3 regions of the Cytobacillus sp. Hz8 genome follow, and region 1 is predicted to be linked to each of the others. Evidence: a T-box and tRNA genes for the amino acid it is inferred to sense, from the RefSeq annotation. Region 1 holds a T-box; the other regions hold tRNA genes.
What was found. The T-box of region 1 lies ahead of tyrS (tyrosine--tRNA ligase). A T-box ahead of a tRNA ligase gene usually reads a tRNA of that ligase, here a tRNA-Tyr.
Positions count from the first base shown of each region.

Region 1 (6,732 bases):
AAAGTGTTTCATATTGATATTTCTTATTAAGCTAAAGGGCAGGATAATTTAACAGTAAATATTTAAAACCACCTTATTTTGTTGTATAATAATTCTAATTTATACATAATTATGCACAATGAGGTGGATATAGTTAATGAAAATGATTTGTGAGTCTGAACAATTAGAAGATTATTTACTTGAATTTGATGAAGTTAATTTCTCTAATCCAATGATAAAAAAGAAAATTAAGGAACTTTTTAACTCAGCTCAATCAGAAATTGAAAAGGCAAAAATTGCTTATGAATTTGTTCGTGATGAAATATCTCATTCATGGGATATTCAAGGAAAACGAGTTACTTGTAAAGCATCAGAAGTAATAAAGTATAAAGAAGGAATTTGCTACGCAAAATCAAATTTATTAGCATCACTATTGCGTTCGCAAGGAATACCAACAGGTTTCTGTTATCAGCGATTGATGTTGTTTGATACCCCAGAAAAAGGATATTCCCTTCATGCTTTAAATGCTATTTATTTAAAACCTCTTAATAAATGGATTCGTTTAGATGCTCGTGGAAACAAAACTGGTGTTGATTCCCAATTTTCAATAGGTGAAGAAAAATTAGCCTTTTAGTTAATGAGAAATTTGATGAAAAGGACTATCCTGTTATTTATGTAAAGCCTAATCCAAAAACTTTAACTGTTTTAAAAGAGCATACAGATGCATTAAAAATGTATAAACATCATTTGCCTGAAAGTATATAGATCTGTAAGCGCTATTTAGTTTTAATATTCGCTTAATTCATAATTAAATAAATGATATAATAAAAATAACCATTTTATAATAAATTCGTTGGCCGTTAGTAGGTTGTATTATTTAAACTTTAACATTATAGTTTCTATCAATAGGAGCTGATCACATGTCAGAAAAATATTGGATGCGTTCGATTGAACGAGCAAATCTAGTTCTTAATTTAATAGCAAAGCATCCTGGAAAATACAGATTAATAGATATTTCAAAAGCTCTAGATATTAACAAAAGTTCAATGTTTTCATTGTTAAATACTCTTGAAATTTTAGGATGGGTTATTAAAGAAAAAGGGGATACTTATATCTTAGGTCCAGCTCTAGGTGCGTACGGTTCAGCTTATTTCCAAAATTTTAATTTACTACAATCGTTTAACATGGAAGCATTAAAAACAAGGGAAAATTTAAAGGAAAATATTCTATTGGGAGTTTTAAATGAAACCAATGTATTATTTTTAGCAAAACAAGAAAATGATTCAACTGTCCGAGTAGCAATTGAAGTAGGCATGCAATATCCAGCCCACGCAACAGCTACTGGGAAAATCCAATTGATTCAATACAATTATAATGAGTTGCAAGTCCTATATAAAGAAAAAGATCTGGTTAGGAAGACTCCTAATACAATAAAGACGATAGATGAGCTTTGGGAGCAGTTAGAAATTGCTAGAAAGTTAGGATATATTATTAGTGATCAAGAATGGGCAAAAGGTTGTTATTCTATTGCAGCCCCTGTATATAATCATAAAAATGAAATAATTTGTGGAGTCAACTGTACTCTATTAGAAGATAGTTGGTATGAAAAAAAAGACGAGGCCATTAGTGAAATTATTCATTTAGCTAAAAGGCTGTCTAATCATGCCGGATATATCGATAAGACAGAGCTACTTACTATATAATTATTTGATTTAATCATTTACTACTTTGCTAATATTGATATATAAAATTAAATTAATTTATTTTAATATAATAATTTATTATTACTTGACAAGCTTTGGTTGTTCTATTAGAATAATAGATAATTTAATATTATATAACAATGAAGGAGCGAAGTAGCAATTTGTCACTGTTACTTAGAAAGCTAAGGGTTGATGGAACTTAGCACAAACAAATTCGCAAATTACACTCTCGAGTTTCTTAGGTAATGCTAAGCGGACTAACAATCCGATATATATCGTAAATGAGCTGCATTAATATGTTTATGGTTACTGTTAATGCAAATTAGGGTGGTACCACGGTTAAAATAATCGTCCCTATGTCTATATGACATAGGGGCGTTTTTTTATATCATAAAAAGGAGTGAAAAGACATGAATATTATTGACGAATTAGAATGGAGAGGCGCAATTAACCAACAAACGGACGCCGAAGGGATACACAAACTAGTAGAAGAGAAATCAATATACTTATACTGTGGTATCGACCCAACCGGTGATAGCATGCATATTGGCCACTTATTACCTTTTGTTATGATGAAACGTTTCCAAATGCATGGCCACCATCCAGTTATTTTGATTGGAGGGGCAACAGGAACAATTGGGGATCCAAGTGGGCGCACAACAGAACGTCAATTACAAACATTAGAGACCGTTCAACATAATGTTGAAAAACTTACTAAACAAATGAACAAAATATTTAACTCTGATAACGCTCCTAATCCATTAATATTTGTAAATAACTATGATTGGACTCATAAGATCAATATAATTGATTTTTTACGCGATTACGGAAAACACTTTGGTGTTAATAGTATGTTAGCCAAAGATGTTGTGGCTAGTCGCTTGGATAAAGGTATATCTTTTACAGAGTTTTCATACCAAATCCTGCAATCCCTAGATTTCCACCATCTATTTAAAGAATTGGATGTACAAATGCAAATAGGCGGAAGTGATCAATGGGGCAATATTACAGCTGGAATTGATTTTATTCGTAAAAAAGAAGGTCCAGAAGCAAAAGCATTTGGAACAACCATCCCATTACTATTAAAGGCTGATGGAACCAAGTTTGGTAAGACCGCAGGCGGAGCTATTTGGTTAGATCCAGAAAAAACAACTCCATATGAGTTCTTCCAATTCTGGTTAAATACTGATGATCTAGATGTTATTAAATTTCTAAAGCTATTTACCTTCTTATCAAAAGAGGAAATTCATGATTTAGAAGTAAAAGTGAGAACTGAGCCTCATAAACGTTGGGCACAAAAGGTACTTGCGTTTGAAGTTACAAAGTTTGTACATGGAGAAGACGCATTAGACCAAGCATTAAAAATTTCAGACGCATTATTTAATGGAGACATTAAATCATTGACCGCAGATGAAATTGAGATAGGTTTTAAAAATATGCCTACATTCCATGCATCAAAGGAATCAAAAAATATTGTTGATTGGCTTGTAGATATAGGTCTTGAACCATCTAAACGTCAATCACGAGAAGATGTTAGTAACGGTGCCATTTCAATAAACGGTGATCGAGTTAATGATATCAATGCAGATATCACTATGGAAAGCTCCATAGGAGGAAGGTTTATTATCGTTCGTAAAGGTAAGAAAAACAACAATCTTGTAAGATTAACAGATTAATCAATTCTTTCTTTTGAATTTGCGATTAATATTTTTCGTCAATATTTTTTCTTTACACTAGAAAATACAAAAAGGTCGACAGAAATAATGTTAATATTTCTGCGGACCTTTTTGTAAAAGCTAAAAAAGTTTTTATTTAAAATAAAAAATAATATATTTCAATAATTATGATACTTTTTTTGTTGCCATATAATTGGCTTCCTTATTAGGAATAATAAAGCCGAGTATAATATTTAACACGAAGGCAACTATACAAGAAATAGCAAATGGAAAGTAATCCATGGTGGATATACCTAGAGCTCCTTTTATAAAGACACCACTAACACCCCAAGGAATAAGAGGGTTAATTGCTGCTCCAGCATTTGCTAAAACACTAGAAAGTTCCTTTGATTGCAGATTAATAGCGTCGTACTGCTTCTTAAATGCTCTACCTGGTAGTATCATTGATAAATATTGTTCCCCAACCATGACATTTACACCAATACAGGTTAATGTTGTAGTCAGAATCAGTTTACCTTTTGTATTAACAATATTGCGAATACTTTTTATAAGTGTGTCTATTACCTTTAATTCGACTAACAAGCCACCTAGAGATAAAGCTAGAAAGATAAGCGAAACAGACCACATCATACTTTGGATGCCGCCTCGGGTTAATAATGAATCGACACTTTTCACACCTGTTTTAGAAACATATCCGTCTTGAATCAAATTTGCAAGATCAAGAAAACTTAAATGTGGATTATTTAAATAAATAATACCTACAGAGACTGCGATGCTAACCAGTAAAGTTGGTATAGCTGGTACTTTTTTCCATGAAAAAATAAACATAACTAATAAAGGTAGTAATGTAACAATTGAAATATGAAAAGTTGAAGAGAGTGTATTTACTAATTGATTTATACCATCTCCTGTGGCAGTTGTATTAGAATGTCCAAAAAACATAAAAAATACTAAGGAAATAATAAAAGTAGGAATAGCAGTTTTCATCAAATTAGCAATATGTTCAAACATATCAATTTCTGCAAGTGCAGATGCTAGACTTGTTGTATCTGCTAACGGTGATACATTGTGCCCTAAATAAGCACCAGAAACGATGGCTCCTGCTGTTAAGGCTGGATCAAATCCCATTAATTGTCCCATACCGGAAAGTGCAATTCCTACAGTTGAAATTGTTGTAAATGAACTTACGACAATACCAACTATGAAACTAATTACAAATACTGATGGCAAGAATAGTTTTGGAGATAATATTTTAAATCCATATATCATAATTGTGGGTATTGTCCCACTTGCAATCCAAACGCTCACTAAGGCACCTATTAACATGAAAATAAAAATAGGAATTAACCCTGGTTTAATTCCATTTTCTATTCCTTTGTGAATAATATCCCAAGAAACACCCTTAATTTTTGCAAATATAAATATAATACCTATTATAATTAATATTGGAATTTGCGGAGGCAACTCAAATCCAATAATACAAATACCGAATATAGCCAATAGGACACTTAAAAGAAAAACACTTTCTTTCAATGTAATATTTTTCATATTTTTACCTTCTCTACTCTTTTAGTTATTTTCTTTTATTAGACACATCCCTTGAATTTAATTATTTTTTGAGGAAAAATAAATTATTCCTAGGATGTGTCCAATGATGTTTTTATGAACTCATTTTTACAAGGAAAGGTGCTATTTTAATAATTATTTATTTTTTCTTTACTTTTTTGGACACATCTTTCCGTAATCTAATAGCTTAATAGAGGTAAAATAAATTATTGTCGGATGTGTCCAATGATATTTTCTTAAACTTAATTCTTTACAAAGATGAACAATAAATTTTATTTGACATAAACCAATTCTTCTTGTTCATTCTTTTAGGACACATCCTTTTTTTATTTAATAACTTTTCAGAGGAAATTAATTATTTTTGGATGTGACCAATGATATTTTCTTAAACTTAATTCTTTACAAAGATAAACAACTATTTTTATTTGACATAAACCAATTCTTCTTCTTTTTCTTGTGATAATTCTTTGAACAAGCGTTTATACATTTCATCTTCTTGTTTATCACTATAGATTGCTTCTAACTTTTCTTGAATTGCTTTTTCTATTTTTGCTGCATATTCATCAAATACTTCTTTTTCACATGCATATGGTGATAAGGCACAAGCTCTAAGAATAGTTACTTTTTCTGTCTTATCCCACTCATATTTACTAAATCCAAGACTTTGAACAAATGGTAACGGACTATTTCCATAGTCATCAGTAGCAAAATCTGTATGAGAAGTCATAAAGCTATTATTATATAGCCCACCTTTAGCATAAGAAGCGTAATCATAAAATGCTTTATTGAATTCATTCATTTCTACTAAATTTGAGTTATCTTCTTCTTTAAACACATAGTCAACCATATTAAAATCAGGTTTGGTTAATGTATGACAAACAACTGTCTTTTCTCCAACTATGAATTTTTTGTTACTTAAGAAATTATAGAATCTGTATGCTCCTTCAATGCTTGCACCAATTAATTTTCCATATCCAGTAACATTTAAAGGTAATACTCTGTGAGCTGTCCAAATAGCTGCTGCAGTTGCACCGGCTTTAGAACCTTCAAGCATAAAAGCACCTAATAATGCAGGAATATCTGCACCTTTTTCAAATACATATGTTGCAAAGTAAGAAATCATATCACGCATTCTAATATCTTTAATAGCGATACCGCCTGCTGAATACGGAATATATCCCATCTTATGAGGATCAATAGTAATTGAATCAGCTTCACTCATAGCTTTAAAAGAATTATAAATATCTTCTGTTAACCATTCATTTTTTTCTGTGAAAACATGATATTTTTCATAATATTGATCAAGCTTATCATAATCAATGAAATTACTATTTTCGTCTAAGAAAATAGAGCGTGCATAGCTTCCGTAAGCTGCATCAACATGAAGGTAAAAATTAATACCTTCTTTGGCTAATTTGTTTCGAAGTTCCACAATTTTATCAATGCGATCAACTTGTCCTTCTTCTGTGGTACCAACTACACCAACTACGCCAAGAATTGGAATATTTTTTTCAGTGAATTCGCGAATTTTAGCTTCTAATTTGTCAATATCCATTCGATAATGTTCATCAATATCAATTTGTTCAACATTTTCATGACCGATACCGACGATATCAGCAGCCTTAATCCAGGAATAGTGCTTTGTTTGTGGAATTATCCATTTACCTAATTTTTGGATATTCTTACCACTACGAGCAGAATGGGCTTTAATGTCCTCAATTTTTTCTGGAATTGCCGCAATAAGGTCTAAGGTTTCTTGAACGGACATATTCAATAATTCCCATTCACTCTTATCTTTAACTAAATCT
Region 1 covers NZ_JBHKFI010000007.1:26,516-33,247, reverse strand. The annotation lists partial or broken gene ACE38V_RS10465 (transglutaminase-like domain-containing protein) at 137-744, shown strand; gene ACE38V_RS10460 (IclR family transcriptional regulator) at 900-1,682, shown strand; T-box leader at 1,814-2,041, shown strand; gene tyrS (tyrosine--tRNA ligase) at 2,093-3,358, shown strand; gene nhaC (Na+/H+ antiporter NhaC) at 3,524-4,906, opposite strand; gene tdc (tyrosine decarboxylase) at 5,346-6,732, opposite strand, start outside.

Region 2 (5,878 bases), on a different contig from region 1:
GGAAGGCATGCTAAAAGCGCGACGTCCTGTCGCAACGCATGCACTAGCACGTCCTGTGCGTTGGAGGATTAGCTCAGCTGGGAGAGCATCTGCCTTACAAGCAGAGGGTCGGCGGTTCGAGCCCGTCATCCTCCACCATATAAAATATTGTTAATGTTTTTGTATTCAGATGCCGGTGTAGCTCAACTGGTAGAGCAACTGAATCGTAATCAGTAGGTTGGGGGTTCAAGTCCTCTCGCCGGCACCATATCAAATTATTTTTTAAGAGCCATTAGCTCAGTAGGTAGAGCATCTGACTTTTAATCAGAGGGTCGAAGGTTCGAGTCCTTCATGGCTCACCATTATACATTTCAAATACGCGGGTGTGGCGGAATTGGCAGACGCACCAGACTTAGGATCTGGCGCCGCAAGGCGTGGGGGTTCGACTCCCTTCACCCGCACCATTAAGCGCGCGGAAGTAGTTCAGTGGTAGAACATCACCTTGCCAAGGTGGGGGTCGCGGGTTCGAACCCCGTCTTCCGCTCCAGTTTTTAAATGATTAATTTAACTAAAATTTGCGCCCATAGCTCAATTGGATAGAGCGTCTGACTACGGATCAGAAGGTTGCGGGTTCGACTCCTACTGGGCGCGCCATTAAAAAAATATTTTTTTAGAAAATCTTTATTATTGGGGGCTTAGCTCAGCTGGGAGAGCGCCTGCTTTGCACGCAGGAGGTCAGCGGTTCGATCCCGCTAGTCTCCACCATTCATTATATTAATAAATATGGCGGCGTAGCTCAGCTGGCTAGAGCGTACGGTTCATACCCGTGAGGTCGGGGGTTCGATCCCCTCTGCCGCTACTATTATTATATATATTTGGAGGAATACCCAAGTCTGGCTGAAGGGATCGGTCTTGAAAACCGACAGGCGGGTTAAACCGCGCGGGGGTTCGAATCCCTCTTCCTCCGCCATCATATAATTTAACAATGCTTAATGGCTCAGTAGCTCCAGTCGGTAGAGCACGACCGAGTAAGCTGCGAAGCAAAGGCATCAGCACACAAAACGAAAGGCTTCTTGAATAAACTTCCTGAGTTTTGGGTGAAGGACGAAGTGGAATTAACTGTAGGTGAATATTTTTATATGGCTCAGTAGCTCAGTCGGTAGAGCAAAGGACTGAAAATCCTTGTGTCGGCGGTTCGATTCCGTCCTGAGCCATCTTTTTTATTTGGAGGGGTAGCGAAGTGGCTAAACGCGGCGGACTGTAAATCCGCTCCCTTGGGTTCGGCGGTTCGAATCCGTCCCCCTCCACCACTATTTGCTTCTGACTATGAGAGTTGGAAAATAATGGCGGTCGTGGCGAAGTGGTTAACGCATCGGATTGTGGCTCCGACACTCGTGGGTTCGATTCCCATCGATCGCCCCATTATATTTAAGAGCGAAAATCCTAATAGAATTGTCACTGTTCTGCGGGTGTAGTTTAGTGGTAAAACCACAGCCTTCCAAGCTGTTGTCGTGGGTTCGATTCCCATCACCCGCTTTCCATATGGGCCTATAGCTCAGCTGGTTAGAGCGCACGCCTGATAAGCGTGAGGTCGATGGTTCAAGTCCATTTAGGCCCATTTTCTTTTAGAAATACTTTGCTTTTTAGAAAATGATTATGTATAATTGTTTTTTGTGATATTTTGAAAGAGTATTCCGCAGTAGCTCAGTGGTAGAGCAACGAGCATCTCTCCAATGAATATACTTCGAGTTGTACTCATCGAGCCGCTACTTGGATAAGCTTCCTGAGATGAGGACATTCGGCAAAGCTTTCCGAGTTTTAGGAACGAAAACTTATTATTCCGCAGTAGCTCAGTGGTAGAGCATTCGGCTGTTAACCGAACGGTCGTAGGTTCGAATCCTACCTGCGGAGCCATTTTATTAAAAAGATAAAACCAAGCTTTCGTTATTTTTGATTAGCTTGTTTTTTTGATTTAATTAAATTCCTCGATATTCTTGAATACTTTGACTAATTCTTCCTGTGCCATAGCAATGAGTACAGGTTTTTTTAATTATAAGATATTTTTTTATATAACCTACTCCATTACACTTATAGCATAATCCAATTATTTTCATTGTTATTCATCTCCTCCAAAACAAACTCATTAACAGTATGAATTAGAAAAGGAATTATTATACAAAAAATAGAAAAGGATCAAATGAATGTTTTAGGCCAAAAGACTTTAATATTCTCCAAAAATCGACAAAAAGCAGGAATATTCTTCGATTATAAAAAGGATTTTGGCCCTCTAATCTCGAAATTTAATGAATAAGGAATTCCAACCTAAAATCCTTATTATTTCATTCTTTGATGTTGTCATTGTTCCAGATTGCGTATGAAAAGTTCATTATCTGTTAGGAGTTGAGCATCTATGGAGAATAATTTAAAAGTGATTATCTGTGATGATTCCATGCTAATTCGGAAAAAGTTTATTGGCCTCTTAGAAAAATGTAAGTGTAAAGAGATTTTAGAAGCAGTTAATGGTCAAGTAGTGATTGAATTAGTTAAGGAACATCGTCCGGATCTTGTTTTCTTGGATATTGTTATGCCTGATAAGGATGGAATGGAAGCCTTGAAGGAAATTATGGAATTTGATTCAAATATCAAGGTTGTGATGGCCTCATCAGCCGGAACAAAGGATCACTTAAAGAGATCTTTACAGCTTGGAGCATATGATTTTATACAGAAGCCAGTCTCTCTCGATGCTGTTGCAAGCATCATTGAAAAGATATTAAAAGAAAGAGAGGAGACTGCACATGTTTAGTCAATATTTTGGTCATTATCTATTAAACAGTGGATTAATAACAGCCGAGCAGCTTAAAGAAGCTTTAGAGAAGCAAGGGACCACTCATGTCAAAATTGGTGTCATGGCTGTTGATGAAGGTTATATGACTGCCTCGCAGGTTGAAGAGGTTCATGAAAAGCAAAGACAAATGGATAAACGCTTTGGCGAGATCGCAGTTGAATTGGGGTATTTGACGGATGAACAAGTAAATCAAATGCTATCTGCGCAAAAGCAGGATCATTTATTATTAGCTCAGGCACTTGTTGATCAAGGTTTCATGACTATTGAACAATATTCGAGTGCACTTTCTGATTATAAAGTCAAACACAGTTTAACAGATGATAAATTTGAAGCAATCAAAAGTGGGGATATTGAAGCACTGGTTGAGAATTCTATTAATATAATGGATTTAGGAAATAAGGACTATATTATTCAATACATCTCCTTGTTTGCTAAAAATATAATTCGTTTTATAGATAATCAAGTTTACTTAGAAGTGCATGGATTAGATCAACCATTTAATTATGATTGGGTTGTTCATCAAGATATAGTAGGAGAAAAGACTCTTTATACTGCAATAGCGGCTAATGAAGATGTATTTCTTGAAATTGCTTCTGCATATGCAGAAGAACAATTAACTGAAATAGATGAGCTGGCAAAGGCATCCGTCAGTGAGTTTTTGAATTTACATAATGGTATCTTCCTTGTCAATATGTCGAATCAAGGATGTGAGTTAGAAATGAAGCCGCAACAGGTGACTCATCATTCAGAGATTCAAGGTGAAGCAACGAGTTATATTCTAAAAGTGCAAACAACAAAGGGAACTTTTTCTTTGCTTCTTTCCCAAAATCTTGAGAAAATCCATATTCATTCAATAGATGATTCTCAAGCTTTCGCTTAAATCCATAGGAAATGTGAAAATCGAGTTGTTTTAAAAGCGTTGTTGAATTTATTTCAGCAACGCTTTTCTTTTTTTCTTAAATCACATGAAAGGTACTCATTCAATGGGAAAAATAGCGGTAAAAATAATTGGGGATTTTTTGTTGATTTTTGCATGACGTTGTAGCATAATTTGAATATGAACATATACTCATATAGAACTGTTATAAAAGACAATGATGATTTAAAGGATAAAGTATGAGAGGGAAAGGAGAGAATTAAGATGGGTCATGATCATAATCACGAACATCATCATCATAGTCCTGTAAATTATGGGTTTGCATTTGGATTTGGGATTATATTAAATATTTTATTTATTATTGTTGAAGTGGTCTATGGTATCGTAGGAGATTCTTTAGCATTGCTGGCTGATGCTGGTCATAATTTAAGTGATGTATTAGGATTATTAATTGCATGGATTGCTGTATGGTTAGGAAAGAAAGCTCCCACTTCAAAGCGGACATATGGATTTAAGAAGAGTTCTATCCTAGCCGCATTATTTAATGCTGTTTTTCTACTAGTAGCTATTGGGGCAATAGCTTGGGAAGCCATTCAAAGGTTTTCATCTCCTTCTCCGGTTGAAGGAGGAATCATTATATCCGTAGCTTTGGTTGGTATCGTCATTAATTCGATTACCGCTTTGTTATTTATGAAAGGGAGTAAAGATGATCTAAATATTCGAGGCGCCTTTTTACATATGGTTGCCGACGCAGTCGTTTCATTGGGAGTTGTGATTTCAGGTTTTATTGTACTCTGGACAGGGTGGAATTGGATGGATCCTTTAATGAGCTTAGTCATTGTGATTGTGATATTTATTGGAACGTGGGGATTATTACGTGAATCCATTAATTTATCTTTAGACGCTGTTCCAAATGGTATTGATGTTAATCAAATTCAGCAGTACCTGAAAGATATCCCTACTGTGGTAGACGTTCATGATTTACATGTTTGGGGAATGAGTACGACGGAGCCGGCTTTAACGGTCCATCTTATTCGTTCAGACATTACTGATAATGATGTTCTCCTTCAAAAAATAAGTATGGAGCTACATGATCGTTTTGGAATTGAACATACCACAATCCAAATTGAGAAGGGGACTTATGATTGCTTACAGGCTCCGATCGGTTCAATTTAAACTAAAATAGATTTAATTATAAAGTGAAACTTCCATCAGTGGGGGTTTTCGACGCACAGGACGTGAAGTGTGCAGACTTATGTGTTGACGTCGCGCTTTTAGTCTGCCATTCATCCCCCACTTGATGGTTAGCCACGCAGAGCCTGATTGATTTTTCTAAGGGCTGAAGCCCAAAGAAAAATCTTATTTCACTTATCACGCTCAAGGGACGCCACATCCTGTGGCTTCGCCTGACTAGGACCTTAATCCCTCGTCGGACCTTTATGGACAGTTGATCTCCCACTTATCTTCTTCGTATTCTCAGAATCTTGAAGGGGAGTCAAAATGTCCGTTAAGAGTGGGATAAAATAGACCACAGCAATTTTATATCCTGTGGTCTATTTATTATTTATTTCTTAATGTTGGTTTGAAGACTGCGGCGTTGGAGCAATCCCATCAAGAATTTTTTTCATTTCCTCGTGAAATTGATTGTGGTCAATATCTAGATCATCTACGATATCATGTAGAGATTGACCTTGTTTTTTCAATTTGACAATCTCTTCTAAATCTTTGCCACTCAGTTTAGAAATGGCAGCACCGGCAACAAGGAATCGAAGTGAGATGTCATCCTTGATGTAAGCCTGAAATTGCTCAGGTTGCTTATTTGTATATTTAGCTAATGATTGAACAATAGCTTCTTTGTTTTTTACAAAAAATTGGCAGTTCATTTGTCTCATTCTCTTAAATTCTTCTAAATTGACCCCGAAATGCTTTGCAGTAACATCCCATGATTTTTTATTTTTTTTATAAAAGGACAAAACATCCTCAATCTCTTTATTGGCCTTTTTGGCAATATGTAATGCGATAAATATGTCTTTTTTGGTGTAGCCTTCTTCCATGAGGTCCTCTACTGTATCAGGATCGATGAGCTGCATATGATGATGTTGGTGCTGGCCAGTATTGGCATCTCCTTCAGGATTTATGGTTTCTTTTGCGGCCTGGCTGCTATTGGCTAAGCAGAA
Region 2 covers NZ_JBHKFI010000001.1:411-6,288, forward strand. The annotation lists tRNA gene ACE38V_RS00020 (tRNA-Val) at 63-138, shown strand; tRNA gene ACE38V_RS00025 (tRNA-Thr) at 172-247, shown strand; tRNA gene ACE38V_RS00030 (tRNA-Lys) at 266-341, shown strand; tRNA gene ACE38V_RS00035 (tRNA-Leu) at 359-443, shown strand; tRNA gene ACE38V_RS00040 (tRNA-Gly) at 452-526, shown strand; tRNA gene ACE38V_RS00045 (tRNA-Arg) at 557-633, shown strand; tRNA gene ACE38V_RS00050 (tRNA-Ala) at 669-744, shown strand; tRNA gene ACE38V_RS00055 (tRNA-Met) at 765-838, shown strand; tRNA gene ACE38V_RS00060 (tRNA-Ser) at 857-949, shown strand; tRNA gene ACE38V_RS00065 (tRNA-Phe) at 1,121-1,193, shown strand; tRNA gene ACE38V_RS00070 (tRNA-Tyr) at 1,206-1,289, shown strand; tRNA gene ACE38V_RS00075 (tRNA-His) at 1,326-1,401, shown strand; tRNA gene ACE38V_RS00080 (tRNA-Gly) at 1,445-1,515, shown strand; tRNA gene ACE38V_RS00085 (tRNA-Ile) at 1,524-1,597, shown strand; tRNA gene ACE38V_RS00090 (tRNA-Asn) at 1,819-1,893, shown strand; gene ACE38V_RS00095 (response regulator) at 2,390-2,782, shown strand; gene ACE38V_RS00100 (cyclic di-GMP-binding domain-containing protein, MshE-related) at 2,775-3,704, shown strand; gene ACE38V_RS00105 (cation diffusion facilitator family transporter) at 3,966-4,877, shown strand; gene ACE38V_RS00110 (hypothetical protein) at 5,273-5,878, opposite strand, start outside.
Region 2: it encodes a tRNA-Tyr, which carries the amino acid that the T-box ahead of tyrS (tyrosine--tRNA ligase) is inferred to sense. The anticodon was not compared.

Region 3 (6,732 bases), on a different contig from region 1:
TGTCTCCAAAACCAGGAGTTCCGATAACAGCAGATGCGGTATCATGAGTCGCTACCGTAATGACTGTACATTTTGGAAGATCAAAAGTAGGAAACCATTCTCTTCTTACCTCTCCCAATTCTGTTCCTGGCTCCGTCAGTTCTGGAAACTGCTCTTTCTTGACGGAAAGGAGTTGGAGCAGCTCCTCATCAAATGATTTTGTTTCTAGATTTAACAGCTGTGTGGTTGATGCATTTGTTTTTTCCGCGACAGGCCGGCCCGTTAAACAAAAGGCTAAGAAATCTGGCACCATCAAGATATATTGCGCATCTTTCAGCTTTTCCTTCTCTTCTTCATACAATTGATAAAGGGTGTTAAATGGCTGAAATTGGATTCCTGTTTTTTGATATATTTTTTCTTTTGGCATCTGTTTGATGATTTTTTCAATTGTATCTTTTGTTCGACTATCACGATAGGATACGACTTCACGTAACCGCTTTCTTTCATGCCCAACTAAAACATAATCAACTGCCCATGTATCGATTCCAACTGTGCATGTCTCAATTCCTAGGGACTTCACCTTTTCAAGTCCTTTTAATATTTCATTCAGTAAATGATCAATATCCCAGTAACAAGTTCCACTGATATCCATAAAACCGTTTGCAAATCGATGAATTTCTTTTATTTCTAATTGAGCATTCTTCATTTCCCCTAAAACTAAGCGTCCACTGGATGCTCCAATATCGACGGCAATATATGTCACTAGATCACCACTTCCTCTGAGAACTAACATTTCTTTGTTTTCAACAACATAATACAACATAAACAAAGATAAAACAACATTATTTTTTGTTTTTTCTTTGAACATTTTGTTTCTAATGAATGAATTCCACAAAAGTCGGATAATTTTATCAAAAAACAGCTCATCTGTTGAAAATCACAACAGATGAGCAGAATGTTCAACATTCAAGTTGTTTTCTTAGATAATTTCTTTAAACATTTCAATGACTTCTTCTTTTGTAGGTTGGAATGGATTTCCCGGTGCACAGGCATCTAGCAATGCATTTTCAGCGAGCTTGTCCAAATTCACTTCGTTTACGCCTAATTCAGAAAGGACAGATGGAATTCCTACTTCTTTAGACAGTCCTTTGATCGCTTCAATAACAGCATCCGCACATTGTTCATCGGTCTTGTCCGCAACCTCTATTCCAATCGCTTTGGCAATCGCTCTAAATTTCACGGGATTCCGTTTCGCATTTTCCTGTTCCACAATTGGCAAAAGCATTGCGTTGCAAACCCCATGAGGTAAGTCGTACATTCCGCCTAATTGATGGGCCATCGCATGAACAAACCCTAAACCAGCATTATTAAACGCCACTCCACCTAGAAACATCACATAGGCCATTTGTTCACGAGCCTCAATATCATGCCCATCCTTCACCGCTCTTGGAAGATAATTAAAAATGATTTCAACCGCTGATAACGCCATCGCGTCTGTAACCGTATAAGCACCTGGTGTCACAATCGCTTCAATTGCATGGGTCAACGCGTCCATTCCTGTTGCGGCTGTTAAATCAGCTGGTTTGCCTATCATTAATTCCGGATCATTTACAGAAATTGTTACTAAGCTGTTTTTATCAACCATCACCATTTTGACACTGCGCTCTTCATCCGTAATAACATAATTGATGGTAAATTCGCTGGATGTTCCTGCTGTTGTATTGATTGCTACAATCGGTACAGATTTATTCTTGGTTTTATTGACCCCTTCATAATCTCGAATATCTCCACCGTTTGTAATGTAAAGACCAATGGCTTTGGCTGTGTCCTGTGGGGAGCCTCCACCAATCGATACTAATAATTCACATTGATTTTCCTTATAGATATCAACACCAGTATAGACTGTGCTTGTTGATGGATTTGGTTTCACATCATCATACACCACATAGTCAATCTCGGCTTCCTTTAAAACCGAAATAACTCTATCCGCAATTCCACTTTTCATCAAAAATTTATCTGTTACCACTAATGCCTTTTTCTTGCCAATATCTTTGATAAACGGTCCAACTTCAGCTAAACATCCTCTTCCCATAAGGTTTGTGCTTGGTACAAATAGAACATGTCCACTCATTAAGATCAGCCTCCAAATCATATTGTTTTGATTATTTATTGCTCAATGATTCACAAATAATGATAAAAAAAAGGAAAAAACATCTTTTTTATTGCCTAACTAAATAATAAATTTTGATTATTTGAAAGTCAACAAAAACATACATGATTTTCTTTGTTCATGTTGTATTTTCACCATATCTTCTCATTTTCTTGTTGTTTTTATTTGTTTTTCCAAGTACACTAGTACAAAAACCACATTTTTTGCTATAATAATGATATAGTACTCAACTCATCTGAGGGGGAATTCTACCGTGTTACCTATTGAAAGACGGCAAAGAGTCATAGAGATTATTCAAATAGATAAAAGAGTGTTGGTTTCCGATTTAAGCAAGCGCTTTAATGTAACAGAGGAAACCATTAGAAGAGATTTAGAAAAACTTGAAAAAGAAGGACTCGTTACTCGAACTTATGGAGGAGCGATCATTAATCAACACACCAATGAGGACCTTCCCTTTGTTGCAAGAAGTGACCAAAATTTACAAACAAAGCAGGAAATTGCCCAAAAAGCACTCAATTATATTAGCGATCATGACTCCCTATTTGTTGATTCGAGTTCCACTTGCTACGAATTAGTCAAATTGCTAACCGAAAAACAAAACATCACAATCATAACGAATTCAGTCAAGATATTAAATGAAATAAACAGCGATAAGCTGCGCATCATTTCAACTGGTGGAATACTGCGGCCACATTCCTTTTCCCTTGTCGGCTCCATTCCCCAAGAAACCGTACATAAATACAATACCGACTTAGCTATCATCAGCTGCAAAGGTATTGATAAAGAAAAAGACATAACTGACTCAAACGAACCTGACTCAGAGCTAAAAAAAGCCATGATCTATCAAGCCGGAAAAACCATGCTGCTATTAGACCACACCAAATTTGACAACATCGCCTTTGTCAGCTTTATGTCATTTAAGGAAATCGATTACCTCGTCACGGATCAAAAACCTACTGATGAGTGGATTAAGTATTTACATGATCAAAATGTAACGGTGATTTATTGAGTTAACTGATTTTTGCGGCGAGTGTTGAATGTAGAGGAGATCGATTTTTGAGAATAGTGGAGGGTGCTCACGAATATTTTTTCAAAATCGCGAATATAAAAGACAGTCGCGAATAAATTGGTCATTTTCGCGAATAAATTTAAAAAGTCGCGAATAAACCTTGGATTTTCGCGAATAAATTTGGGAAGTCGCGAATAATCAAGATCACGCCTCCTTTTGAATGATAATAATGCCACTTTTCCGCGGGCATTTCTAATTTTTTGTGCATATTTTAGTAGTTTCGCGAGCATTTTATAGAAAACGAGGGTACTTTTTTCAAAATCTCATATAAAAAGATGACCGCGAATAAACGGAGTACCAAACCTAACTTTATATTTTCTAAATCATAAAGTTTACTTGTTTATTCTTTTTAAAGATCTCCCGACCAAATAAAAAAAGAGAAGTTGGACAGCCAGTTTAGGCCATTCCACTTCTCCTTTTAGTATCACACTTTAGTTGTATAATTTAAAATCGGATCATCCAAATAAAAAGAGAATACCAAAAAGCTTTTTGCCTTGGGTACCCTCTTGTTACGCGCCTTAGAGGATTCGAACCTCTGACCGTACGCTTAGAAGGCGTATGCTCTATCCAGCTGAGCTAAAGGCGCATTAGATATGTATGGAGAATAACGGAATTTTTCCAAAACCATTACCCTAATATATAAATGGCTCCGCAGGTAGGATTCGAACCTACGACCGTTCGGTTAACAGCCGAATGCTCTACCACTGAGCTACTGCGGAATAATAAGTTTTCATTCCTAAATCTCAGAAAGCTTTGCCGAATGTCCTCATCTCAGAAAGCTTATCCAAGTAGTGGCTCGATGAGTACAACTCGAAGCATATTCATCGGAGAGATGCTCGTTGCTCTACCACTGAGCTACTGCGAAATAAAATAATATGGTGGGCCTAAATGGACTCGAACCATCGACCTCACGCTTATCAGGCGTGCGCTCTAACCAGCTGAGCTATAGGCCCCTAAATGGAGCGGGTGATGAGAATCGAACTCACGACAACAGCTTGGAAGGCTGTAGTTTTACCACTAAACTACACCCGCATTATGATAAAAATGGAGGCAGCAACCGGATTTGAACCGGTGGTGAAGGTTTTGCAGACCTCTGCCTTACCACTTGGCTATGCTGCCTTATTATAAAATTGGCTGGGCTAGCAGGATTCGAACCTACGCATGACGGAGTCAAAGTCCGTTGCCTTACCGCTTGGCTATAGCCCACTGAAGAATCTCCATGAAATTACTCCCTCGAGTAAGCATCATGAATATGCACCGCAGAAACATTTAATTGCAAATGAATATGCTGCATCGAATTACTTCTGTAGTTAAATGTTTCGACATTCCCTTAATACAACCACAAAATCCATTCAAGAATATTTCTTAAACAAAATCATATGCGTAAACAATACTTGCAACTGAATATACTACCTTGAACTACTCCTGTAGTTAAATATGTCGACACACCCTTATTTAAACCACAAAAAACATTCAAGAGTATTTCTTAAAAACAAAACTACCTGCGTAAAGAATCATTGCAAATGAAAAAGTTTCTTTGAATTACTTCTGTAATTAATGTTTCGACATTCCCCTAAACTGCATAAATAAACCAGAGGGACAAAACAACTTCTACAGAAAATTCCTCAACATTCCACATTCTATCACAAAAACACAATCATAAACAACCCAATGTCGTAATTTCTAAAAATGGGGCGATTGATGGGAATCGAACCCACGAGTGTCGGAACCACAATCCGATGCGTTAACCACTTCGCCACAACCGCCATCATTATTTAATTGGCAGGGGCAGTAGGAATCGAACCCACACTGGAGGTTTTGGAGACCTCTGTTCTACCGTTAAACTATGCCCCTATATGGACATTAATGGTGGAGGGGGACGGATTCGAACCGCCGAACCCATGGGAGCGGATTTACAGTCCGCCGCGTTTAGCCACTTCGCTACCCCTCCAAATGAAAAAAGATGGCTCAGGACGGAATCGAACCGCCGACACAAGGATTTTCAGTCCTTTGCTCTACCGACTGAGCTACTGAGCCATATAAATATATTCACCTACAGAGAATCTCACTTCGTCCTTCACACAAAACTCAGGAAGTCAATTCAAGTAGCCGTTCGTTTTGTGCGCTGAAGCTTTTGCTTCGCAGCTTATTCGGTCGTGCTCTACCGACTGAGCTACTGAGCCATATATATATTCACCTACAGAGAATTCTTCTTCGTCCTTCGCCCAAAACTCAGAAAGCCTATTCAAGATGTCTTTCGTTTTGTGCGCTGTTGTTTTTGCTTCGTAGCTTATTCGATCGTGCTCTACCGACTGAGCTACTAAGCCATATTCTTACCTATAGAAGATAAAAATGGCGGTCCGGACGGGACTCGAACCCGCGACCTCCTGCGTGACAGGCAGGCATTCTAACCAACTGAACTACCGGACCATTGCGATTGCGGAGGCAGGATTTGAACCTGCGACCTTCGGGTTATGAGCCCGACGAGCTACCAGACTGCTCCACCCCGCGATAATAATAATAATAATAATAATAATAATAATAATATATAAAGTTTAGTTAATGCATTTTGTTTGTGCATGACTGTCCCAATCTCAGAAAGCTTACTCAAGTTGTGGATCAATCGGTACAACTCGCAGATTGTTCATTGGAGTAACGCTCGTTGCTCCATCCGCGATGACATATAAAATGGAGGAGGAAGAGGGATTCGAACCCCCGCGCGGTTTAACCCGCCTGTCGGTTTTCAAGACCGATCCCTTCAGCCAGACTTGGGTATTCCTCCAAAAAACATATGAAAAATGGTAGCGGCAGAGGGGATCGAACCCCCGACCTCACGGGTATGAACCGTACGCTCTAGCCAGCTGAGCTACGCCGCCAAAACTTATAGTATGTCTCTACAAATCGGGAAGACAGGATTCGAACCTGCGACCCCTTGGTCCCAAACCAAGTGCTCTACCAAGCTGAGCTACTTCCCGAAATAAACGCGCCCAGTAGGAGTCGAACCCGCAACCTTCTGATCCGTAGTCAGACGCTCTATCCAATTGAGCTATGGGCGCATTATTAATTTAAAAGTGGTGCCGAGGACCGGAATCGAACCGGTACGGTAGTCACCTACCGCAGGATTTTAAGTCCTGTGCGTCTGCCAGTTCCGCCACCCCGGCATTACTTGGAGCGGAAGACGGGGTTCGAACCCGCGACCCTCACCTTGGCAAGGTGATGTTCTACCACTGAACTACTTCCGCAAATATGGTGAGCCATGAAGGACTCGAACCTTCGACCCTCTGATTAAAAGTCAGATGCTCTACCTACTGAGCTAATGGCTCTCAATTTTATTTTGCTTATTAATTTAGTTCTATTCTTAATCTATGGCATCTACGACGTCCGCATTTCAGATAGCTTATTCATGAAGCAGTTCATTGCGTACTCTGAGGCCTATACAAGAAGCTTATTCGGTCGTGCTCTACCGACTGAGCTAATGGCTCTCTATTTTAGTGGTGCCGGCCAGAGGACTTGA
Region 3 covers NZ_JBHKFI010000023.1:345-7,076, reverse strand. The annotation lists gene rhaB (rhamnulokinase) at 1-742, opposite strand, end outside; gene ACE38V_RS20285 (iron-containing alcohol dehydrogenase) at 959-2,110, opposite strand; gene ACE38V_RS20280 (DeoR/GlpR family DNA-binding transcription regulator) at 2,403-3,158, shown strand; tRNA gene ACE38V_RS20275 (tRNA-Arg) at 3,731-3,804, opposite strand; tRNA gene ACE38V_RS20270 (tRNA-Asn) at 3,863-3,937, opposite strand; tRNA gene ACE38V_RS20265 (tRNA-Ile) at 4,095-4,171, opposite strand; tRNA gene ACE38V_RS20260 (tRNA-Gly) at 4,177-4,250, opposite strand; tRNA gene ACE38V_RS20255 (tRNA-Cys) at 4,264-4,337, opposite strand; tRNA gene ACE38V_RS20250 (tRNA-Gln) at 4,350-4,424, opposite strand; tRNA gene ACE38V_RS20245 (tRNA-His) at 4,909-4,984, opposite strand; tRNA gene ACE38V_RS20240 (tRNA-Trp) at 4,999-5,072, opposite strand; tRNA gene ACE38V_RS20235 (tRNA-Tyr) at 5,086-5,169, opposite strand; tRNA gene ACE38V_RS20230 (tRNA-Phe) at 5,183-5,255, opposite strand; tRNA gene ACE38V_RS20225 (tRNA-Asp) at 5,572-5,648, opposite strand; tRNA gene ACE38V_RS20220 (tRNA-Met) at 5,656-5,729, opposite strand; tRNA gene ACE38V_RS20215 (tRNA-Ser) at 5,908-6,000, opposite strand; tRNA gene ACE38V_RS20210 (tRNA-Met) at 6,018-6,094, opposite strand; tRNA gene ACE38V_RS20205 (tRNA-Pro) at 6,120-6,193, opposite strand; tRNA gene ACE38V_RS20200 (tRNA-Arg) at 6,201-6,274, opposite strand; tRNA gene ACE38V_RS20195 (tRNA-Leu) at 6,291-6,379, opposite strand; tRNA gene ACE38V_RS20190 (tRNA-Gly) at 6,386-6,460, opposite strand; tRNA gene ACE38V_RS20185 (tRNA-Lys) at 6,466-6,541, opposite strand; tRNA gene ACE38V_RS20180 (tRNA-Thr) at 6,711-6,732, opposite strand, start outside.
Region 3: it encodes a tRNA-Tyr, which carries the amino acid that the T-box ahead of tyrS (tyrosine--tRNA ligase) is inferred to sense. The anticodon was not compared.